3 regions of the Pantoea sp. R13S299 genome follow, and region 3 is predicted to be linked to each of the others. Evidence: predicted binding sites of a transcription regulator. Region 3 holds the regulator's gene; each other region holds the start of a gene.

Region 1 (8,119 bases), on a different contig from region 3:
TGCCGGGCTGTGCCTCAACGTCGATACCGCCAGCCTTCAGGATTTGCTGATTGAAATCGGTGATGACGATCAGTTTCAGCCGCAGCCGCAGACTTCAGGCATTCACTCCGCGTGGCTGACCGAACCGATGCTCTGTGCCGCTGAGCGGCTGCTGGATGTGATGACCCAGCCACGCGATGCACGGGTGCTGGGACCGCACATCGTGCGGGAGATTATCTACTACGTGCTGACCGGCCCGATTGGCGGCGCGCTGCTCTCACTGGTGAGCCGACAGACGCAGTTCAGCCTGATCGCGCGCGCCCTGCGACGGATTGAAAATCACTATGCGGAAAACCTCAGCGTCGATGCGCTTGCGGCAGAAGTGAACATGAGCGTTTCAGCCTTTCACCATAACTTCAAAGCGGTGACGCAGACCTCGCCGTTGCAGTATCTCAAGCGCTATCGTCTGCATCAGGCGCGATTGCTGATGCTGCACGACGGACTGAAAGCGAGTACGGCGGCGGTGCGGGTCGGCTATGAAAGCCCCTCACAGTTTTCGCGGGAGTTTAAACGCTATTTTGGCGTGACGCCGGGGGAAGAGGTCAATCGTGTGCGGCAGACAGTAGCGGACCCGTCCGCCTGAGTGGCGGCGGGTCAGTAGGTTTCCTGCGCGTCAGGCGCGTTTCTGGCGACGCTGTTTCCAGATCACCAGGATGCTGCCGAACAGGCCGAGCACCAGCAACACCATCGGCAGGATCATCAGAATCGCCATCACCTGATCTTCATGACGCTTGATGAACGGCACCTGGCTGATGCCATAGCCAAAGGTCACTACAATGCCGACCCACAGCACGCCGCTGAGCCAGTTAAACAGCTGGAAGCGACCATTCTGTAAACCCGCAATGCCTGCCATAGTCGGCAGGATAGTGCGGATAAAGGCGAGGAAACGGCCGACCAGCAGCGCCATCAGACCGTGACGGTTAAACATATTCCAGGCGCGCTGGTGATACTGTGCGGGCAGATGCATCAGCCAGCTCTTCACCAGTCGGGTATTGCCCAGCCAGCGGCCCTGCAGATAGCTCAGCCAGCAGCCGAGGCTGGCGGCCGTCGTCAGGATCACCATCGTCGGCACAAAATCCATCACCCCTTTAGCCACCATCGCGCCTGCCAGCAGCAGCAGGCTGTCGCCCGGCAGGAAAGAGGCGGGTAACAGGCCATTTTCCAGAAACAGCGTCAGGAACATCACGCCGTACACCACCCACACCACATCCGGATTTGCCAGCGCGGCAAAATCCTGATGCCAGAGCGCCTGGACAATCTCGTGTAAAACACCCATTAGCGATTCCATCACGTCACAAGGAACAATCCGTCTGCGTTCAGGCAGCGCAGTGATTTCACTGACAACCTGAACGATGCGGGATAAATTTTAACAATAAATGAGCCGGTGCCCGGCAAACTCTGCGGGCCGCCACAGCCCGGTTTACCATCTGTTTACTTTCTGTTGAACTGACTCAGCGCGTCAGGCGCGCAAAACCGGCCTCCAGGTCAGCCAGCAGGTCGTCAACGTGCTCCAGGCCAATATGCAGTCGCACCAGCGTGCCGGTGAAATCCACGCCGCCCGCCGGACGAATCTCTGCCAGCTCTTCGGGCTGATTCGCCAGGATCAGCGATTCATAGCCGCCCCAGGAGTAAGCCATGCTGAAATGATGGAAGTGATCGAGATATTCCGCCAGCTGAGGCGCGTCTAATTTTTCCTGCAGGATGAACGAGAACAGGCCGCTGCTGCCGTTAAAATCGCGCTGCCAGAATTCATGACCTTTGCTTTGCGCCAGCGCCGGATGATTCACGCGCGCCACTTCGGGACGCGCCGCCAGCCACTCAGCCACCTGAATCGCACTCTCTTCATGCTGACGCAGACGGGTGCCCAGCGTACGCAGACCCCGGCTCGCCATGTAGGCCGTATCGGCATCGACCATCTGGCCCATCAGATAGGAGTTCTCGCGCAGCTGATCGATGCAGCGCGCATTGGCGACTGCGGTGCCAATCATCGCATCGCTGTGACCAATCAGATATTTGGTGCCAGCCTGAATTGAAATATCGATGCCATGCGCCAGCGCGTTAAAAAGAATACCGGCCGCCCAGGTGTTGTCGATCATGATGACCGCTTCAGGCGCTTTAGCGCGAACCGCTGCGACAATCGCCGGAATATCCTGCACTTCCATGGTGATCGAGGCAGGTGATTCCAGGAAGACAACGCGGGTATTGGGCTGCACCAGCTCACCGATTTCACTGCCGATGCAGTGATCGAACCAGCCCGTTGTCACCTGCAGCTTCGCCAGGATTTTCGTGCAGAAGTCCTGCGTCGGCTCGTAGACCGCGCCGCTCATCAGCACGTGGTCGCCCGCGTCGACAAACGCCAGAATTGCGTTCGCCACGGCAGCCGCGCCGCAGGGGTAGAGCACGCAGCCTGCGCCGCCTTCCAGCTCGGTCATGGCATCCTGCAACGCGAAGTGCGTCAGGGTGCCACGACGGCCATAAAAGAGTTCGCCTTTTGCCCGACCGGCGGTGGCGCGTTTTTTCTCCGCGACCGTATCAAAAACCAGCGAGGAGGCCCGTTGAATCACGCTGTTCACCGAGCCCTGGGTATAACGCTTGCTGCGTCCTGCACTGACGAGCGTGGTATCAATTTTTCTGGTGGTCATGAGTCGCCTTTACCGCTTCAGACTAAGCCCTCACGTTACCACGAAACAGCCAGCAGGGTTGAGACTCAATGGTGATTATCAGAGTGCATCGCAGGAAAATAAACGGCCCGCAAGCGGGCCGGTTTTCATTGCCTTACATCACGCCCATCAGGCGCGGCAACCAGAGCGAAATGGCGGGAATATAGGTAATCAGCATCAGGACAATGAACAGCATGCCGTAGAACGGCAGCATCGCCCCGACTACCTGCTCAATCTTCTGCTTACTCACCGCGCTGGCCACAAACAGCACGGTGCCTACCGGCGGCGTAATCAGCCCGATACCCAGGTTAGTCAGCATGATCATGCCGAAGTGAACCGGATCGACCCCCAGCGCGGTCGCCACCGGCAGCAGCACCGGCGTCAGGATCAGAATCAGCGGCGCCATATCCATCAGCGTGCCCACCACCAGCAGCAGGATGTTGATGCACATCAGAATCACATATTTGTTATCGGAGAGGCTGGTGAACGCCTCGGTAATAATGGTCGGCAGCTGCATAAAGGTCATCACCGCGCCAAACCCGGCCGCGAAGGCGATCAGCACCATCACGATGGTGACGGTTTTAATGGTGCGGAACAGCAGGATATGCAGCTGACTCCATTTAAAGTCGCGATAGATAAACATGGTGACGAAGAAGGCCCAGATGCAGGCGATCGCCGCAGATTCCGACGCGGTAAAGATGCCGGAGAGGATCCCGCCCATGATGATCACGACGGTAAACAGACCCCAGAACGCGTCGAAGAAGATCTTCAGCGCCTGACGAAACGGAATCCGCTCGCCTTTGGGATAGCCGCGTTTATGGGCAAAGCCCAGGCACATCACCATCAGACAACCGCCGAGCAGCAGGCCAGGGAAGATTCCGGCAACAAACAGCGAGGAGATGGTGACCATGCCGCCGGTCGCCAGTGAGTAGATCACTGAGTTGTGGCTGGGTGGCGTCAGCACCGCCTGCACCGAACCGCTGGCGGTCACTGCGGCAGCGAAATCACGCGGATAGCCTTTCTCCTCCATCTGCGGGATCATCACCGAACCAATCGAGGCGGTATCCGCCACCGACGACCCGGAGATGGCACCAAAGAAGGTCGATGCGACGATGTTAACCAGCGACAGCCCACCGCGAATAAAGCCGACAAAGATATAGGCGAAGTTGACCAGACGCCGGGCAATGCCGCCTTCCGCCATGATCGCGCCCGCGAGGATAAAGAACGGAATGGTCAGCAGCGAAAATTTGTTAATCCCGTTGGTTACCTGAATCACCACCGCCTCCAGCGGCAGGTCGATCCACCAGGCCCCGATAAAGGCGCTCAGGCCCACCGCAAAGGCGACCGGAAAGCCCACCATCAGCAACACCAGCAAACTGCCTATCAAGATCAATGCATCCATTTTTCTGCTCCGCGTTAGTGGGTGCCGCCCAGCGTGACAATCGGCCGCTGGCTCTGATCGCCGCTCAGCAGGCGCTCAACAACAAACAGCAGGGTGAAGATCGCGCCAATCGGGATTGGCAGATACATCTCGCCGTAGGTCACCGCCGGCAGTGAGGCGAGGGTTTGCACCCACATCGCTTCGCACAGGCTGTAACTGGCCTGGAAGATCACCAGGCAGGTGAAGATCATCAGCAGATCGCTGACGCGCAGCATCAGGCGCTGCCGGGCGGGCGACAGGCGATCGGTCACCATCGATACGCAGATGTGTGTCCCGGCGCGCAGGCCAACCGGTGCGCCGATAAAGGTAAAAATGATCATGCAGATAATAGCGACCGGTTCCGGCCAGGAGAGCGCACCATTCATCACGTAACGGGCGAAAATCCCAATCGGGATCACCGTCACCATGATCAACAGCGCCACGGCGGCCACCAGCATGCAGAGCAGATAAAGCCCATCCATCAGACGCGTATAAGCAGACATAATTGATCCCTGATTAAGCACGCCACACTGGAGTGTGGCGTCTGGATTATTTCACCTCAGCGATCCGGGTCATCAGATCCTGATATTTGCCGCCAAACTGATCGCGCACCGGCTGGGTCGCTTTGACGAAGTAGTCGCGGTCGGTCTGCTGGAAGGTGACGCCGCCCGCCTTCATTTTGGCGATCGACTGCTCGGTGTAGGTTGCCCAGAGCTGGCGCTCCTCATCCTGAGCCTCTTTGCCGAGCTTTTTCAGCAGTGCCTGATCGTCGGGTTTCAGGCGATCCCAGGCGCGTTTGGAAAACAGGATCATCTCTGGCTGGATAAAGTGGCCGCTGAGGGTGTAGTACTTCGCGACCGGCATGTAGTTATGCGCGACAAAGGTTGGTGGGTTGTTCTCGGTGCCATCGACCACGCCGGTCTGCATCGCACTGAACACCTCACTGACGCCCATCGCTACCGGATTCGCGCCCATCGCTTTCAACGTCGCCAGCGAGATGGCGCTGTTCTGCACCCGAATCTTCATCCCTTTGAGATCTTCCGGTTTTGCCAGCGGCTTCTTGGTGATCATGTTGCGCTCACCGGCATCGGTCCAGCCCAGGAACACCATGCGGGCGTTGGGATCTTTGTCGAACTTGTCGGCAATCTCGCGACCTATTTCGCCATCCAGCACTTTATGCATGTGGTCAACGTCGCGGAAAATGTAGGGCAGGGTCAGCACGCTGGTTTCCGGGGCAATCGAGGTGACCGGCGCCAGCGAGACACGGATCATATCGATCGCACCCAGCTGCACCTGTTGCAGCGTCTGATCTTCATCGCCCAGCACGCCACCGGCGTAGAGCTTCATCTCCAGCCGTCCATCGGTGGCCTGTTTGAGTTTGTCGCCCATGTGTTGAAGGGCGACCACGGTGGGATAGCCGGCAGGCTGCACTTCAGCCACTTTAATCACCTGTGCCGAGGCGGTGGCGCTCATCATCATCACCGCCAGGGCACTGGCCAGGCATGTTTTCGTCATTCTCATTATCTTGTCTCCCGCAGAGGTAAGACGGCCTGGGATCTGGGCTAACGCAGAGGGCCGTGTGCAGCCAGCATAGTGAAAACGCGTCTGAGTAAAATGCGGCAATGTTGATTGAATGAATGGCGTCACATTTTGAAACGTTGTTTTAATAAATTTTCATGCAACTTCACATTTTCGAAACATCCCTGCAAATAGTGTTTAAACAAGGTCAATGGGAGGTCAAAAGGAGGTCAATAGCGGCGATCGGGTTTGTAAATACTAATGAGAACTACTATCAATTCGCGGCCATTTTGCTATTATTCGCGCTTGTTTTGCATCCCTGAATCAGAAGTTGGAGAAGCAGCGTGGTAGCCAGTGATTTGATGCAAACGGACCTCTCCGTTTGGGGCATGTATCAACATGCCGATATCGTGGTAAAGGTGGTCATGATTGGCCTGTTGTTGGCCTCAGTGGTGACCTGGGCGATCTTCTTCGGCAAATATGCCGAACTCAGCGCTGCTAAACGCCGCCTGAAGCGTGAGCAACTGGCACTGGGCGAAGCCCGCAGTCTCAATGACGCCACCCGCATTGCTCAGTCGTTTACCGGTCACAGCCACAGCGTCGTGCTGCTGAACGATGCGCAGAATGAACTCGAACTCTCAGCGGGCGTGGAAGATACCAACGGCATTAAAGATCGCACCAGTTTCCGTCTTGAGCGCCGCGTGGCCGCGTTCAGCCGTCATGCAGGTCGTGGCAACGGCTTCCTGGCAACCATCGGTTCTGTTGCGCCGTTTATCGGTCTGTTCGGCACCGTCTGGGGCATCATGAACAGCTTTATCGGCATCGCGAAAACCCAGACCACCAACCTTGCGGTGGTGGCTCCGGGGATCGCCGAAGCGCTGCTGGCGACGGCGGTAGGTCTGGTGGCGGCAATTCCGGCCGTCGTGATCTACAACGTCTTTGCCCGCATGATCGCCAACTACAAAGCCTCGCTGGGTGATGTCGCCGCGCAGGTGCTGCTGCTGCAGAGTCGTGACATCGACCTGGGCACTGTTGCCACCGATGTTCCGCGTCCTGCGACCGCCCAGAAACTGCGCTTAGGGTAAGTTCTTATGGCAATGCGATTAAACGACGATCTGGAAACCGATGGTGAAATGCATGAGATCAACGTGACGCCGTTTATCGACGTCATGCTGGTTCTGCTGATCATCTTTATGGTGGCCGCGCCACTGGCCACGGTCGACGTGCGCGTCAATCTGCCCGCCTCAACCAGCGCGCCTCAGCCCCGCCCGGAGAAGCCGGTCTACCTGTCGATTAAAGCGGATAAGCAGCTTTACATCGGTAACGATCAGGTGACGCCGGATTCGCTGGTGAACGTGCTGACCAGCCAGACCCAGGGTAACAAAGAGACCACCATTTTCTTCCAGGCGGATAAGTCGGTGGATTATGAAACGCTGATGAGCGTGATGGATAAGCTGCGCACGGCGGGCTATCTGAAAATCGGTCTGATGGGCATGGAAACCGTGAAGAAATAGCGGGTTATCCGGCACTAAGGAAAGGCGACTGTTGAGGTCGCCTTTTTTTATGGCGGCGCTTCAGCCCTATAAAATCAGGCAGATCGGCGGCCAGGCGGATCATTTATGCTGCTTGAATTGAATTGTTAATTGGTTGTTACTTATGTACACAGATTTGTAAAGTGCAATGGTGACTCAGGTCACATTAATCCCGCCACAGGCAGGCTAAAACGGCTAAAAAACAACAGGAAGCCGTTATGAGTCACAGCCCGTCTTTACAAAAGCCGCCGAAAAGTGCTGCCCGAACTATCTTCACCGTCACCAGTGGTAACTTCCTGGAGATGTACGATTTTATGGTGTTCGGCTACTACGCGACCGCCATTTCCAAAACCTTCTTCCCCGGTGATGACCCGTTTGCCTCCCTGATGCTGACCCTGATGACCTTTGGTGCCGGCTTCCTGATGCGCCCGCTGGGGGCGATCATCCTGGGTGCCTACATCGACCATCATGGTCGTCGTAAAGGCCTGCTGCTGACGCTGGGCCTGATGGCGATTGGTACTCTGACTATTGCGGTGGTGCCGGGCTATGCCACGCTGGGCGTGGCGGCGCCGATTCTGATCCTGCTGGGACGACTGTTGCAGGGCTTCTCGGCGGGTGTTGAATTGGGTGGCGTGTCGGTCTATCTGGCCGAAGTCGCGCCTGAAGGACGCAAAGGCTTCTTCGTGAGCTGGCAGTCAGGCAGTCAGCAGATTGCGGTGATCTTTGCTGCTCTGCTGGGGCTGATGCTGAATCATCTGCTGGCGAAAGAGGCGGTGACAGAGTGGGGCTGGCGTATCCCGTTTGTGGTCGGCTGCCTGATTGTGCCGTTCCTGTTCTATATCCGCCGGATGCTGGAAGAGACTGAAGCGTTCAGCAAACGTAAACATCATCCGAGCATGACGGAAATCATGCGGTCGGTCGCCAGTAACTGGGCACTGGTGCTGGCGGGG
Region 2 (8,119 bases), 500 kb from region 3:
CCGGTTGGAGATAAAGCGAATCAGGGTACGTAATACCCAGTAAATCACCAGGGTAGAAGCCACCACGATGGCGCTGTTGAGCCAGAGTTCCTGATTAAAAAAGAGGGATTGAAAACGACGTGAAGAGAGCCAGTTTTCCATTGGGGAGGGTCTCCTTGCTGGGTTCCGGTTTAAAAGAAAACAAGCAAGAAGCATAGCCTGGATGCAGCCCAGCTGTGTGGCGCATCCGTAAAGCGGTTACTGGAAGCGGGTCGATTTATCGCGCGCCAGGCGCTCAAGGGCAAAAATAATCTGCTGTAACTGTCGTTCCTGCGCCGGGTTCAGCGTGGCAAACCGGAAGCTCAGGCGGGGTGTAATCAGGGTTTCATTCTTGCGGGTGACGACGCAGCGTTCGCCAATATTCAACAATTTTACCGGCACTTCAAAAATGCCATATTCGCCCAGTTCGACCCGGAACGGGTTGAAGCTGTCGCCATTCTGCAGTCCTTCCGGCAGCGGTTCATCCACCAGCACGCCGAGACCGCCCAGGGAGAGATCCTGTAACCGCAGGCGCGTTTTACTGCCATCCGGCCACACGGTGTGACACCAGAACTGCGGCTCCATCGGAGCGCTGACCCGGAAAAATTCCCGTCGCTGAATCTGCCACAGCAGGTCCGGCAGCGGTGCGCTGAAAGCGGGTAAGCCTTCAAACTCCACTTTTTCCAGTGAGGCGAGGCTGAATTCCACCTTCGCGCCGAAAGTTTCAGCGGTGATGCTGAGATCGTCACTGGTCAGTGCGTAGTCGTTATCGAGGTTATTACTGCCAAGGTCAAACACCAGCCGATCTTTATCGGCAGTCAGCATCCGGCTGATAAACTGCCCACGCGGAAACCGCACCAGCAGCGGCGTATCATGCCGCAGCAGGTCTTTAATAACGCCCAGAACCGCCAGCGTGCCACGTTTTAGATATTGTTCCTGGTCGGCTTCTTTCACGTCCTGCTCCACAAGGGGGTAACTGTTTTATGCTGTTTTTTTGTCTCGTTTCGGTTATCGGCGCGGCTAAAAAAAGCTTTAATTTGCCTTTCATCAATAATAACTGTGAGCGGGCAGGCAATTTTTGAAAAGCGGGCTATACTTATCGCGGTAAACCGCTTGATAAATCAGGCGTTCACGATTTAATCATAAAAAGGAAGGAGCAACAGATGGGTATTATTTCCTGGATCGTCTTTGGCTTAATCGCGGGTATTCTGGCGAAGTGGATTATGCCGGGTAAAGACGGTGGCGGTTTCATTCTGACTATCGTGCTCGGTATCATTGGTGCCGTAGTGGGTGGCTGGATCAGTACGCTGTTTGGCTTCGGCCGCGTCGATGGGTTTAACTTCGGAAGTTTTGTGGTCGCAGTGATCGGTGCCATCGTGGTGCTGTTCGTTTACCGCAAAGTACGCAGTTAACCGAAACAGTTTCAACAAAAAAGGGGACGAAGCGATTCGTCCCCTTTTTTTATCTTTTAGTCTGCTATCAGAAGTCGTAACCGACTGTCGCCATCACACTGCGTTCCGCACCCCAGTAGCAATAGCCTGTGCCGTAACAGCCCGCCACATAGGTACGGTCGGTCAGGTTATTGGCATTGACCTGCACCCATGCGCCTTTCAGGCTGCTGTTCCAGACGCCGAGATCGGCCCGCACTGACGCATCAAACAGCGTCACCGACGGCACGCGCGTGGTGTTCTGGTTGTCTGCCCACTGTTTGCCGATGTAACGCACGCCCGCGCCCGCACTCAGACCATAATCAAACTGATAGTGTCCCCAGAGTGCAGCCATGCTGTTAGGGGTGACGTACGGCGTATGACCGCTGTTGCCATCCACCGAATCTTTGAAGCGCAGATGATTCAGCGTATAGCTCGCCACGGTGCTCAGACGCGGGGTTAACTGATTATGCGCTTCCAGCTCGATACCCTGTGAATGAACTTTGCCCGATGGCGAATAAGTTGCCGTCTGCACGTTGCGGTTTGCCACATCTTTCTGCGTCAGGTCATAGACCGCCACGCTATAGAGATCGCGGGTGCCGACCGGCTGATATTTCACGCCGGCTTCATACTGCTCAGCGGTAGTCGGCTTCAGCAGATTATTGTTCGGATCGGTAAGCGCGGTCGGGGTAATCGCCTGGCTCCAGCTCACATAAGGCGAGATACCGTTGTCGAAGGCATAAAGCAGGGCTGCGCGTCCGCTGATGTGATCATCCTGACGACGCTCGCTGCCGCTGTTATTGGCGACAATGCGGTCATAGCGGCCAGAGAGATCCAGATGCCAGCGATCCAGCTTCATCTCATCCTGCAGATAGAGGCCGGTCTGATAGTAGCGACGGGTTTTATCCGCCCAGGTGTAATCCGGCATGTCGCCTACCTGTTCACCGGTCAGGGCATTCAGCTGATTGGCTGAGCCGGAAGCCGCGCTGATCTCATTTTTGTAACGATGATACTCGGCACCCAGCGTCACGCGGTGCTCCAGTTCGCCGGTATTGAATTCTGCCTGTAAGCGGTTATCGGTGGACCAGGCAGAGAGCGACGAGCGCTCGCCAGAGTAGTAGCGGTTGAGCAGATCGGGATTATTTTCATCCCAGCCAATCTGATAGACCTGATCGAGATCGACATTTGAGTGGCTGTAGCTGCCGGTCGAGGAGAACGACCAGACGTCGTTGAAGCGATGGGCGAAATCGAAGCTGTAGATCTGCTCGCGGCGCTTAAATTGATCGAGATCGCTGTTGCCCTCATAAAAACCGTTGCTCAGCTTGTAGCCGTTGTGTTCGGTGAGGCTGCCATCTCCTGGTACAGAACCGTGATAACCGCCCGACGGGTCTTTCTGCAGATAGGCTTTCAGGATCAGGTGAGTATCTTCATCCGGCTGCCACATCAGCTGCGGCATCAGCGCATATTTCTCTTCGCGGGTATGATCGTACTGGGTATCGCTATTGCGGGTCACGCCGGTCAGGCGAAACGCCCACTGGTCGTTAATCGCATTGGTATAGTCAAACATCGTGCCGGTGGTGGCATTGCTGCCCGCCTGCAACTGAATGTGACCCTCTTCGCTGAACTGAGGACGCTTGGTCACCATGTTCACCAGGCCGCCCGGCACCGTCTGACCATAGAGCGCAGAAGAGGGACCTTTGATCACGTCGATGCGCTCAAGGAAGGCGTTATCCACCTGCAGGCCGTTGAAACTGCCGCCGTCGCTCATCAGTCGCATGCCGTCGAGGAAGGTGTTATCGACATCACCGCCGTGGAAGCCACGCAGGGCAATGGTGTCGTAACGGGTAGCCGCACCGCCGAAGTTAGTGAAGACGCCAGAGCTGTAGCCCAGCGCCTGATTCAGCGTCAGCGCGCCCTGATCCTGCATCTGCTGGCGGGTGACCACGGATATCGATTGCGGCGTGGTGATCAGCGGACGATCACTTTTGGTTGCGCCCTGGCTGGTCGTCGCCAGATAGCCCTGGGTCGGCGAAGTCGAATCTTCCTGCGGTTGTGCAGTGACCACCATATCGGCAGCATAACTCAGAGCAGGCGCGGTCAGCGCCAGGGTGCAGAGGCGAATATAGCCTTTCAGCGACAATGACAGTTTCATCAAAATTCCTTTCTTGGCAAAGGTTCAGGCAGGTGGATAAAATTATTGATAGGCAATCTCATTATCATAATGAGAACTATTACCTTTTATAAATTGGCTGCAATTTTGCCTGTTGACGTAAGAAGGTCAAGTAAAATTCGCTGAAAGGGGGTGCGGATACCTCCGGCGAGGCCAGAGGTATCCAGAGTGGATCAGTTTTGTGAGCCAGACGCCTGAGGAATATCGTGGGCGCTGTTACAGGTTTTATCTTTCGGGCAGTACTTATCCAGCAGTTTCAGCGTGACGCCGTTGGTCCAGCCAAAGCCATCCTGCAGCGGATATTCACCGCCGCCACCACCGCCGAGATTTTTGCCGTCAACGACATATTTCTCCACCAGCTTATGCTCACGGTCATAGGTGTTCTGAACGTTTTGCAGGAAGCGTAAGCCGACCTCTTTCGCCAGTTTTGGCTGGTTGTAATGTTCCAGACCTTCCACAGCAACCCACTGCAGCGGTGCCCAGCCATTCGGCGCGTCCCACTGCTGGCCGTTATTAACGGTGGTGGTTACCAGACCGCCGGGTTTCAGCAGCTGTTTTTCCACCGCGCTGGCGGTGCTTTCAGCCTGCTTATCGCTGGCGACCTGGAGATAGAGCGGGAACAGGGCAGCCGCCGTCAGCTGCGGATGGACCTGCTTTTTCTGCCAGTCATAGTCGGCATACCAGTTCTGTTTGCTGTCCCACAGATAGCGATTGATCGCCGCCTGGCGCTTCTCCGCGCGATCGGCAAACTGCTTCGCCAGATCGCTCTGTTTGTTCATCTGGTAACCTTTCGACAGCGTCTGCTCCAGATGGAACATCAGACTGTTAAGATCAACCGGCGCCAGTTGGGTGGTGCGGATTGTCGAGAGGTTATGCGCATCGGTAAACCAGCGCGAACTGAAATCCCAGCCCGACGCCGCACCGGAACGCAGCTCGCGATAGAGTTCAGCTTTATTGCGCTGCGTCGCTTTCTGCGCGGTAGCAATGTCATCCATCCAGGATTCGGTGCGTGGCACGTCGCGCGCATCCCAGTAACGGTTAAGCAGCGTACCGTCCGCCAGCTTAATCACCCGCTTGCTGGCTGCACCGGCCGCGACGTTATCGCTGTCGGCCATCCAGTAGTCATACTCTTTCTGCAACTGCGGCAGGTAGCGGGTATAGGCTTTGCCGCCATCGTGGGTTGCCAGCAGATCGACCATCAGACTGAAGAATGGCGGCTGTGAACGGCTCAGGTAGTAGCTGCGGTTGCCGTTCGGGATGTGGCCATAACGGTCGAGGAGTGAGGCGAAGTTATCCGTCATATCCTGCACTTTGTCCCAGTGTCCGCTCTCGGCCAGCCCCAGCATGGTGAAGTAGCTGTCCCAGTAATAGACTTCGCGGAAGCGACCGCCTGGCACCACATAGGGTTTAGGCAACGGCAGCAACGAATCATACTGACCCGCGCTGCTGGTGGTGCGCGTCAGCACCGGCCACAGGCCATCAATGTGTTCACGCAGGTTTTGTCCGGCGGGCGGCACATATTTGTCACCGGCAGCGGGCAGGGTGAAGTTGGTATCAACAAAATGCTTCAGATCGAAGTTGCGCTGTTTCTTCTGCATCTGCCAGTCGGCAAGAATCGAGGCGGGATCGAATTTCGGCACCGCATCCGCAAAGGTCTTTTGATCGGGATAGAACTTCGCCTGTTGCACGGCGTTAAACAGCGGCCCTAAACGAACGTCCGGCGGCTGCGGCTGATTATTCAGCATGCGGCTGTTGTCGTCGGCATGGGTGGTGAAAGCGGGTACGCTCAGCAGCAACGTGAGCAGAAAGGGCGCATAACGCTGACGCCGTGAGTCGGCGTTTACCTCAATTTTTGTCATCGGTTTTTCTCCTTGTCCGAAATGCGGCCGCGCGTAACGCATTGACCACAGGACCAACTTTAGACCTTATCTGACCACTTCACCCTGAAGCGAGCCGGAAATGTGAAGCCACGGGAATTATTTTTATGGAAAAAACCGCTTTATCACGCCGGTTTTTTCTTGCTCTCACTCCGCTTTTCCCCGACGCTGAAAGAAAAAAAGGAGAGCAGGATGGAGATCATCTGGTATCACCCGTCGCAGTCTGCAGCGGCCTGGATTAACGGTTTACAACAGCGTCTGCCCCAGGCGCGGGTGCGTGCCTGGCAGCCAGGCGACGACGGTCCGGCTGATTACGCGCTGGTCCGCTCACCGCCCACCGGGATGCTGCAGGGACGCGCCACGCTGCGCGGCGTTTTTGCGCTGGGTGCTGGCGTTGACGAGATTCTGAAGCAGCTGCAGCAGCATCCTGAGATGCTGCCCGACAGCGTGCCGCTCTACCGCCTCGAAGATACCGGGATGGCGCGGCAGATGCAGGAGTATGCGGTGCATAGCGTGCTGAGCTGGTTCCGTCGTTTTGACGACTACCGTCTTCAGCAGCAGCAACAGTGCTGGCAGCCGCTGCCCGCTTACACGCGTGAAGCCTTCACCATCGGCATCCTGGGCGCGGGCGTGCTGGGACAAAGCGTGGTGGAGAGCCTGAAACCCTGGGGATTCCCGCTGCGCGTCTGGAGCCGTTCACCGAAAGCCATCGACGGCGTGACCAGCTTTGCCGGACGCGATGCGCTACCGGCCTTTCTGCAGGAGACGCGGGTGGTGATCAACCTGCTGCCAAGCACGTCCGAGACCATCAATCTCATCGACCACCACTTTTTACAGCAGCTGCCGCATGGCGCGTTTTTCCTCAACATCGCGCGTGGCGCGCAGGTGGTGGAAGACGATCTGCTGGCCGCACTTAATAGCGGTCAGCTGAAAGCGGCGGCGCTGGATGTCTTCCAGGTTGAACCGCTACCGGAGTCGCATCCGCTCTGGTCACATCCGCGTGTCACGATCACGCCCCATAATGCGGCGTTAACCTTGATCGACGAAGCTATCGACTACATCGCCCGCGCCATCAATCAGGATCAGGCAGGCGAGCCGCCGCAGGGCAGGGTTGATCGTCAGCGCGGCTATTAATGAACCGGCCCCGTCAGGGGCACTCAGCAGGAGAAGAGGATGTATCCGGTAGATCTGCATATGCACACCATCGCCAGCACGCATGCTTACAGCACGCTGCACGACTACGTGACTCAGGCGAAGCAAACCGGCATGAAACTGTTTGCTATTACCGATCACGGCCCCGATATGGCCGACGCACCGCACTACTGGCATTTTATTAATATGCGGGTCTGGCCGCGCGTGATCGATGGCGTGGGGATTCTGCGCGGTATCGAAGCCAATATTAAAAACCAGCAGGGCGAGATCGACTGTTCCGGCCCGATGCTCGATGCGCTGGATTTGATCGTCGCTGGTTTTCACGAGCCGGTTTATGCGCCGCGCGACAGAAAGCATCACACGGACGCGATGATCGCTGCCATGGCTGGTGGGCTGGTCCATATCATCAGTCATCCGGGTAACCCGAAATTCCCGGTCGATATCCCGGCGATTGCCGAAGCCGCAGCGCACTACGATGTGGCGCTGGAGCTGAACAACTCCTCCTTTACCCACTCGCGTCCGGGGAGTGAACCCAACTGCCGGGCGATCGCCGCCGCGGTGCGCGATGCCGGAGGACGGCTGGCGTTTGGCTCCGATTCCCACACCGCGTTTACGCTCGGTCATTTCGAACACTGCCTGCGAATTGCCCGCGAGGTGGATTTTCCCGAGGATCGGGTGTTAAATGTCACGCCGCGTCGCCTGCTCGACTTTCTGGAAATGCGTAGCGGCAAACATATTGCTGAACTGGCTGACTTTTAATTTATTTTTGCTTCAAGGAAATCTGACTCATGAATGAGTTTTCCATTCTGTGCCGCGTGATCGGCTCACTGTTTAATCGTCAGCCGCAGGACCCGCTGCTGGTGCCGCTGTTCACACTGCTGCGTGAAGGCAAACTGCAGTCGCAGTGGCCGCTGGAGCAGGATGAGCTGCTGACCCGTCTGCAACAGAACAGCGATCCGCAGGCGCTGGCCGCCGATTACAACGCGCTGTTTGTTGGCAGCGACTGTAATGTGCCGCCTTATGCTTCACAGTGGCCGGAAGGCAAAACGGAGCCGGAAGTGCGTGCCTTCTTAACCTCACGTGGTATGCCGCTGAGCGATGCACCTGCTGATCATTTTGGCGTGCTGCTGCTGGCCGCGTCATGGCTGGAAGATCAGTCAGAGGAAGATGAGAGCGCAGCGCAGATGGCGCTTTTTGAAGAGTACCTGCTGCCGTGGTGCGGAACGTTCCTGGGCAAAGTGGAAGCGCACGCGACTACCGCGTTCTATCGCACCCTTGCAATGCTGAGCCGCGAAGCGATTCAGGCGATGTACAACGAACTGCTGGATAGCAGCGAAGAAACGCCTGAAGCCTGATTCACCACATCGCCGGGTGCGAACCCGGCTGAATCATATTTCTGGCCGGGTTCCGGGAGATGTTTTCTGAATCCGGCGTGGTCCCTCCTGGGCTGCTGAAACGCCTTTATACTGGCGGCT
Region 3 (8,119 bases):
AAAATTCAACCTGATGACGCCGGGCCGTGAGCTGGCGGTTGCCGGTGATGAAAGTGATGGCTATGACGTCAACGTGGATAAAACAGATAATGGTGAAACGGCCACTGAATCGCTGGCGCGCCGTTACATTGGTGCGGTAGGGGGTTCAGCGAACTTAACCAGCATCGATGCCTGTATCACTCGTCTGCGTCTTAACGTGAATGATTCCGCTCAGGTTAATGAAGGTGTGGCGAAGCGTCTGGGCGCATCCGGCGTGATTCGTCTTAACAAACAGAGCGTGCAGATCATCGTGGGCACCCAGGCAGAAAGTATCGCCTCGGCCATGAAAAAAGTGCTGACCAAAGGTCCGGTTGCTGCAGCGGCTACCAGCAGTGCACCCGCTGAGCCGGTTCAGCAGGACGTGAAACCGCAGGCAGTACTGAACAGTGAGAAGCGTGTCATTGCGACCCTGCTGGCACCGGTAACGGGCGAAGTGGTCGCGCTGGATGATGTGCCGGATGAAGCCTTCGCCAGCAAAGCGGTGGGTGACGGTCTGGCGATCAAGCCCAGCGACAAATGGGTAGTGGCACCGATTGCCGGTACGCTGGTGAAAATCTTCAACACCAATCACGCCTTCTGTCTGGAAACGGACAATGGTGTAGAGATTGTGGTGCACATGGGGCTGGATACCGTGGCGCTGGAAGGTAAAGGCTTTACCCGTCTGGTTGAAGAGGGGGCCACCGTGGTCGCCGGTCAGCCTGTGCTGGAAATGGACCTTGAATTCCTGAACGCGAACGCCCGCTCAATGGTGAGTCCGGTCGTGGTCAGCAACAGCGATGATTTCGCCGGGCTGACGTTACTGGCTCGCGGCCAGGTGGTAGCAGGTGAAACCCCGCTGTATGAAGTGAAAGGCTAATCCCCGCAACAGAACCCCACAGGCAGGAAGCGATTCCTGCCTTTTTTGTTTTAAAGGCTTAACAAACGGTTGTTTCCCTCAGACGCTTTGTGGATCATACTCCGTTACTTCGTGGTACAAATCACCCGTTATTCGTATTGAGGATTTTTGAGATGAGTGAGGCTGAAGCCCGCCCAACTAACTTTATTCGTCAGATCATTGACGAAGATTTGGCGAGCGGTAAGCACAACAGCGTGCATACCCGTTTCCCGCCAGAGCCCAATGGCTATCTGCATATTGGTCATGCGAAATCGATCTGTCTGAATTTTGGCATCGCCCAGGATTATCAGGGGCAATGCAACCTGCGTTTCGACGATACCAATCCGGTTAAAGAGGATCTGGAATTCGTTGAATCCATCAAGCGTGACGTCCAGTGGCTGGGTTTTGAGTGGAGCGGTGAGGTCTGTTACTCATCAAACTATTTTGATCAGCTTTATCATTATGCCATCGAGCTGATTTCTAAAGGTCTGGCCTATGTTGATGAGCTGAGTCCGGATCAGATTCGCGAATATCGCGGCACCCTGAAAGAGCCGGGTAAAAACAGCCCTTATCGCGATCGCAGCGTTGAAGAGAACCTGGCGCTGTTTGAGAAGATGCGTAACGGTGAGTTCGCCGAAGGCACTGCCTGTCTGCGTGCTAAAATCGACATGGCCTCTAATTTCATCGTGATGCGCGATCCGGTGCTTTACCGCATCAAGTTCGCGGAACACCACCAGACGGGCAACAAGTGGTGCATCTATCCGATGTATGACTTCACCCACTGCATCTCCGATGCGCTGGAAGGCATTACGCACTCACTGTGTACGCTGGAGTTCCAGGACAACCGACGTCTCTATGACTGGGTGCTGGATAACATCACCATTCCGGTTCATCCGCGGCAGTATGAGTTCTCGCGCCTGAATCTGGAGTATGCGGTGATGTCGAAACGCAAACTCACTCAGCTGGTGACCGAGAAGCACGTAGAAGGCTGGGATGATCCGCGTATGCTGACCGTTTCAGGTCTGCGCCGTCGTGGTTACACCGCAGCGTCTATCCGTGAGTTCTGCCGTCGTATCGGCGTGACCAAGCAGGACAACATTGTGGAGATGGCCTCGCTGGAGTCCTGTATCCGTGATGACCTGAATGAGAATGCGCCACGCGCCATGGCAGTGCTGGATCCGCTTAAAGTGGTCATCGAAAACCTGCCGGCCGGTCACAGCGAAATCATCACCATGCCAAATCATCCGGGCAAGCCTGAGATGGGCACGCGTGAAGTGCCGTTCAGCCGTGAGATCTGGATCGATCGTGCAGATTTCCGTGAAGAGGCGAACAAGCAATATAAGCGTCTGGTGCTGGGCAAAGAAGTTCGCCTGCGCAACGCCTATGTGATCCGTGCTGAGCGTATCGCTAAAGATGAAGCGGGCAACATTACCTGCATCTATTGCACCAGCGATGTTGATACGCTGAGCAAAGATCCGGCCGATGGTCGCAAGGTGAAAGGGGTGATTCATTGGGTGTCTGCCGATCATGCGCAGCCTGCTGAATTCCGTCTGTATGACCGTCTGTTCAGCGTGCCAAATCCAGGCGCGGCAGAGGACTTCCTGGCGGTGATCAACCCTGAGTCTCTGGCAATCAAACAGGGCTTTGTCGAACCGGGCCTGCGCGATGTAGAATCGACCACCCCGTTCCAGTTCGAACGTGAAGGTTATTTCTGCGCCGACAGCGTTTACTCTAAGCCGTCACAGCTGGTGTTTAACCGCACCGTCGGTCTTCGTGATACCTGGACGAAAACCGGCGAATAATTTTTTTCCGCTGACCTCATAAAATGACAAAAGGGCGATTTATCGCCCTTTTTTATTGCCCCGATTTTTGCCATTGCCGATGTTTATTCTGCACTAACTGCAACCTGTTAAATCCCGCATTGTGAGAGTAATCTGAGTTTAAAAAAATTAATCAATTTCCGGATGTGAATTATTCGCTTTCAGGTAGGCTATGCGCTCTCAGAGGTTGTACAGCGGGTTACAGAAGGAAAAAAAATGACCGTTCTCGCTCAGGAAGCCAGAAACAGTGTTGTCGTTTTACATCAGCTCATTGAACGTATTTTTAATCAGCCTGCCGGATCTGACGACAGTTTCGAGCTGCTGATGTCCTATTTTCATCCTGACTTCCGCATGGTGACCCCGAAGGGCAAAGAGTACAATCTGAACGAAGTTGAAGATCTTTTCCGACAGTTGCAGGGACAACGCGAAGGGATGCGCATTGCCACCTGCGAACATGTGATCCTCTCTCATCATGATAAAGAGATCACCGTGCAGTATCGCGAAATGCAGATGATAAATGGCAACAACCATAGCCGCATCTCGCTGGCGATACTGGATTGCAGTAGCTCCATTCCGCGCTGGCGTTATCTGCAGGAGACGCTGGTTGCCTGACGCGTAACAGCAGAAAACAGACAAAAAAAACCGGTGAATTCACCGGTTTTTTCATTTCAGGGCACGTTACTGGTCGTGCAGGGTTTCATTTTCCCGGCAATCGCCCAGTGTGCAGTGTCCATAGAGATAGAGGCTGTGGTTGGTCAGCTTGATGCCATGACGGGTCGCGATTTCACGCTGACGCGTTTCGATCGACTCATCGCTGAACTCGATAACCTTGCCGCAATCCAGGCAGATCAGGTGATCGTGGTGATGCTGCTGCGTCAGTTCGAAGACAGATTTGCCGCCTTCAAAGTTGTGGCGTGTGACAATGCCGGCATCATCAAACTGGTTCAGAACACGGTAAACGGTCGCCAGGCCAATCTCTTCGCCGATATCAATCAGGCGTTTGTACAAATCTTCCGCACTGACGTGATGGCACTCAGGTTCCTGAAGCACTTCCAGAATTTTCAGTCTGGGCAGTGTCACTTTCAGGCCAGCCTTTTTTAATGCGGTGTTGTTGTCAGTCATGCGGATTTTGTCCTGTTACTAATATTCACTTTGTGGCTTGTCGCCTTGAATGTCGATCTACACTCATTCTCATTTGCGTCTCATTATAGAACTGAAGCGATGAAATGAAAACCAGAGGGCGTGCCTGAATCATCATGGGCTATTGGGGAGAGGTCACCGGGCCGGGGAGGATTCTGGCAGATGTCTGTTTGTACATCGCTTAGTCTTGCCGCTGAGAAAATAAGCGGAAGATCGATGCGGGTATTCTACAGATTAAACGGAGAAAGTTAAAAAAATGTGGCTATTATTTCTATAGGAATTTCCATTGCCTCAATGTGAGCTGGCGCTCACATTGAGTCGGACAGGATCAGGCTTCGATGATCTCTTTCAGCTGCAGCTCATCAAAGATCTGCTTAACCCACTGTTCTACACGCTGGTTAGTCAGTTCTGGCTGACGATCTTCGTCAATGGCCAGGCCCAGGAAGTGAGTATCATCGGCCAGCCCTTTTGAGGCTTCGAAGTGGTAACCTTCCGTTGGCCAGTGACCGACAATCACGGCACCGTGCGGCTCAATGATGTCACGGATCGTGCCCATCGCATCACAGAAATACTCTGCGTAATCTTCCTGATCGCCACAGCCAAACAGCGCAACCAGCTTGCCGTTAAAATCGATCTCTTCCAGCGTCGGGAAAAAGTCATCCCAGTCGCACTGCGCTTCACCGTAGTACCAGGTCGGAATGCCCAGCAGCAGGATATCGAACGCTTCCAGATCTTCTTTTGTGCTTTTCGCGATGTCATGCACTTCTGCAACGTCAGTACCCAGCTGTTTCTGGATCATTTTTGCAATGTTTTCGGTATTGCCGGTATCGCTGCCAAAGAAGATGCCTACGAGTGCCATGAGTAAAATAACCTCTTAAATCCTGATGATGAGATGTGTGCCGCAGCACAATTCAGCGAATGATAGCAGACGAGGGAAAACCGGTGAACGGTTAAAGCCCCGACATTTGCTCCTGCGTGCGGTTTGCCCGCATCAATCCAGTTTGAGCTGCGCCAGCAGCATCTGTTCAATCAGTTCGCTGCGGCTGAGATTACGCTGTTCTGCCAGCGTGTTGAGTGCATCGACGGCTTCACTGTTCATTTTCAGTTCGACACGACGAAGCCCGCGTCCTTTGTCACGTTTAAGCTGATTGCGCTTGTTGATGCGCAGCTGTTCATCACGCGAAAGCGGACTGGTTTTGGGTCGACCAGGGCGGCGCTCATCAGCAAAGAGATCGAGCGTCGTGCGGTCAGTCTGTTCTTTTGCCATGGCTTAGTAAAACTGAATGAGGGCGGGCGCCAGACTCTCACCGCGCAGATTATAAATTATTGGCTATTGCCGCAGCAAAACTGACCTGCGGCAAAATTTTAGCGCGCCATCATACTTCACGCGTACTCCCGACGCCAATCCTAAACCTTTGCTGCCATCTGATTGCTTTTAAAGCGCAAAAAAGCGACGAACACTGCGCAAAACGGCATCGGGTTTCTCTGCATGAACCCAGTGTCCTGCGCCTCCAATGACATGTGCCTGCGCGGCCGGGAACTGCTGCAACAGCGCATCGCGGTAGCGGTTATCGAGATAGCTGGAGTCACCGCCGCGAATAAACAGCGCCGGGTGATCCCAGGCAGGCACCGGCTGCCAGCCAGAAATCGTGGTGTAGTTATCCCACAACACGGGTACGTTGAAGCGCCACTCGCCCTCCTGAAACGACTTCAGCAGGAACTGGATCACGCCTTCTTCATCAATCACCGTGCGCATAATGCGGGCTGCCTCGCTGCGGGATGAAACGCCTGCATCGGTGACGGCACGAATACTGGCAAAAATCTCATCATGGCGGCGGGTCTGGTAGTCCACCGGGGCGATATCGATCATCACCAGCCGCTCAATGCGGTCCGGCACCAGCGCGCTCATGGTCATGGCGATCTTACCGCCCATTGAGTGACCGATCACCGTGACGCGATCGATGCCGTGTGCATCCAGCGTATCGACCATATCCTGCGCCATTACAGCGTAGTTCATCTCGTCAGATCGTGGAGAGAGTCCGTGGTTACGGACATCGACCTGCAGCAGGGGACCGGCATCTTTCAGGCCGCGAGCCAGCACGCCAAGGTTATCCAGACTGCCAAACAGGCCGTGGATTAACAGGATGGGCAGGGAATCAGCGGGGGATTGTTCAGTTTGCAGACGGGCGTTCAAAATCATAGCAAAGTTCTTAAGTTTGAGACCTGAGCTTAGGTTATCATGGTTTCACCTTTTCAGGCGCGCCGGTTCCGGCGGCATTAGGACATATTCTGACTTTTGCCCGTAAACCGTTTGATTGCTAACAACCCGCCTGAATTTAACTTTATAATCCTGATGTTAGAACCCACACACCCTTTGAATTGCCTGACTATACTCAGAGCTTTTCAGGAAACAGGTGGTTCTGTCATGAGAAAGAACCGTACGGAATAAGATGAAAACGATCGAAGTTGACGAAGAGCTCTACCGTTATATTGCCAGCCACACGCAACACATTGGTGAAAGCGCATCCGACATTCTGCGTCGTATGCTGAAGTTCACGGCCGGTCAGACTGCACCCGCTTCGCCTGCGCAGCCAGCGTCAAAAGAGGCAGCGAAAGAGTCCCCGGCCTCAGTGGGTTCACGTCCTCAAGACCGTGTCCGCGCGGTGCGTGAGCTGCTTCTCTCCGATGAATATGCGGAGCAGAAGCGGGCGGTGAATCGCTTTATGCTTATCTTGTCAACGCTCTATCGTCTTGATACCGCAGCTTTTGCTGAGGCTACTGCATCGCTGCAGGGCCGCACCCGCGTCTATTTTGCAGGTGATGAGCATACGCTGTTGCAGAATGGCACCCATACTAAGCCGAAGCATGTACCCGGCACGCCGTACTGGGTGATCACCAACACCAATACTGGTCGTAAATGCAGCATGGTCGAACACATCATGCTCTCGATGAAGTTCCCTGCGGAACTGACCGAGAAAGTTTGCGGCACCATTTAAAACTTAAGCGTCAGGGAGCAGCGCCAATGGCCAATCACCCACGTGCCGGGCAACCCGCCCAGCAGAGCGATTTGATTAACGTTGCACAATTAACGTCACAATATTATGTCCTGCAGCCCGATGTGGCGAACCCGGAACATGCGGTGAAATTTGGCACCTCTGGCCATCGCGGCAGTGCAGGGCGTCAGAGCTTCAACGAGATGCACATTCTGGCGATCGCTCAGGCGATTGCCGAAGAGCGTAAAAAGAACGGCATCACCGGGCCGTGCTACGTCGGTAAAGACACCCATGCGCTGTCAGAGCCGGCTATCCTGTCGGTACTGGAAGTGCTGGCAGCGAACGGCGTTGATGTGATTGTGCAGCAGGACAACGGCTATACGCCAACCCCTGCCATCTCAAACGCGATTCTTGAGCACAACAAAGCGGGTGGCCCGCTGGCTGACGGCATCGTCATCACACCTTCGCACAACCCACCGGAAGATGGCGGCATCAAGTACAACCCACCTAATGGTGGACCGGCTGATACCAATGTCACCAAAGTGGTGGAAGATCGCGCCAACCAGCTGATCAAAGATGGGCTGAAAGAGGTTAAGCGTCTGCCACTGGAGCAGGCGATGGCCAGCGGTCACGTAGTCGAGAAAGATCTGATCCAGCCTTACGTTGAAGGTCTGGCCGAGATTATCGACTTCCCGGCGATTCAGAAAGCCGGCCTGAAGCTGGGTGTTGATCCACTGGGCGGTTCCGGTATTGCTTACTGGCAGCGTATTGCTGAGCACTACAAGCTGGATCTGACGCTGGTGAATGACGCGGTCGATCAGACTTTCCGCTTTATGCATCTGGATAAAGATGGCGTCGTGCGCATGGACTGCTCGTCTGAAAGCGCAATGGCAGGCCTGCTGGCCTACCGTGACAAGTTCGATCTGGCGTTCGGTAACGATCCTGATTATGACCGTCATGGCATTGTGACCCCGGCAGGTCTGATGAATCCGAACCACTATCTGGCGGTCGCGATCAACTATCTGTTCCAGCATCGTCCACAGTGGGGCCAGGATGTTGCCGTGGGTAAAACCCTGGTGTCCAGCGCCATGATTGACCGTGTGGTCAACGACATTGGTCGCAAGCTGGTGGAAGTGCCGGTTGGTTTCAAATGGTTTGTTGATGGTCTGTATGACGGCAGCTTCGGTTTCGGCGGCGAAGAGAGCGCGGGTGCTTCATTCCTGCGTTTTGATGGCACGCCATGGTCAACGGAC

The links. The regulator Fur, encoded in region 3, represses iron uptake genes when iron is present. The targets are predictions, from matches to a motif close to ATAATAATGAGAACNACTATCAA.
Region 1: the regulator Fur is predicted to act here: its motif matches at 5,893-5,915, upstream of exbB (tol-pal system-associated acyl-CoA thioesterase).
Region 2: the regulator Fur is predicted to act here: its motif matches at 3,643-3,665, upstream of ACN1CO_RS03875 (TonB-dependent siderophore receptor).

What each region holds. Positions count from the first base shown of each region.
Region 1 is NZ_JBLYEF010000004.1:185,318-193,436, forward strand. It holds gene ACN1CO_RS17915 (AraC family transcriptional regulator) at 1-622, shown strand, start outside; gene ACN1CO_RS17920 (DedA family protein) at 653-1,315, opposite strand; gene metC (cystathionine beta-lyase) at 1,491-2,681, opposite strand; gene ACN1CO_RS17930 (TRAP transporter large permease) at 2,815-4,101, opposite strand; gene ACN1CO_RS17935 (TRAP transporter small permease) at 4,116-4,622, opposite strand; gene ACN1CO_RS17940 (TRAP transporter substrate-binding protein) at 4,669-5,640, opposite strand; gene exbB (tol-pal system-associated acyl-CoA thioesterase) at 6,000-6,722, shown strand; gene exbD (TonB system transport protein ExbD) at 6,729-7,151, shown strand; gene ACN1CO_RS17955 (MFS transporter) at 7,388-8,119, shown strand, end outside.
Region 2 is NZ_JBLYEF010000001.1:778,846-786,964, forward strand. It holds gene ACN1CO_RS03860 (mechanosensitive ion channel family protein) at 1-141, opposite strand, end outside; gene ACN1CO_RS03865 (flagellar brake protein) at 238-972, opposite strand; gene ACN1CO_RS03870 (GlsB/YeaQ/YmgE family stress response membrane protein) at 1,182-1,430, shown strand; gene ACN1CO_RS03875 (TonB-dependent siderophore receptor) at 1,498-3,597, opposite strand; gene treA (alpha,alpha-trehalase TreA) at 3,789-5,474, opposite strand; gene ghrA (glyoxylate/hydroxypyruvate reductase GhrA) at 5,685-6,626, shown strand; gene ACN1CO_RS03890 (phosphatase) at 6,666-7,403, shown strand; gene ACN1CO_RS03895 (TorD/DmsD family molecular chaperone) at 7,433-7,999, shown strand; gene ACN1CO_RS03900 (helix-turn-helix domain-containing protein) at 8,119-8,119, opposite strand, start outside.
Region 3 is NZ_JBLYEF010000001.1:282,406-290,524, forward strand. It holds gene nagE (N-acetylglucosamine-specific PTS transporter subunit IIBC) at 1-895, shown strand, start outside; gene glnS (glutamine--tRNA ligase) at 1,048-2,715, shown strand; gene ACN1CO_RS01450 (hypothetical protein) at 2,950-3,345, shown strand; gene fur (ferric iron uptake transcriptional regulator) at 3,412-3,855, opposite strand; gene fldA (flavodoxin FldA) at 4,202-4,732, opposite strand; gene ybfE (LexA regulated protein) at 4,865-5,140, opposite strand; gene ybfF (esterase) at 5,309-6,073, opposite strand; gene seqA (replication initiation negative regulator SeqA) at 6,324-6,869, shown strand; gene pgm (phosphoglucomutase (alpha-D-glucose-1,6-bisphosphate-dependent)) at 6,896-8,119, shown strand, end outside.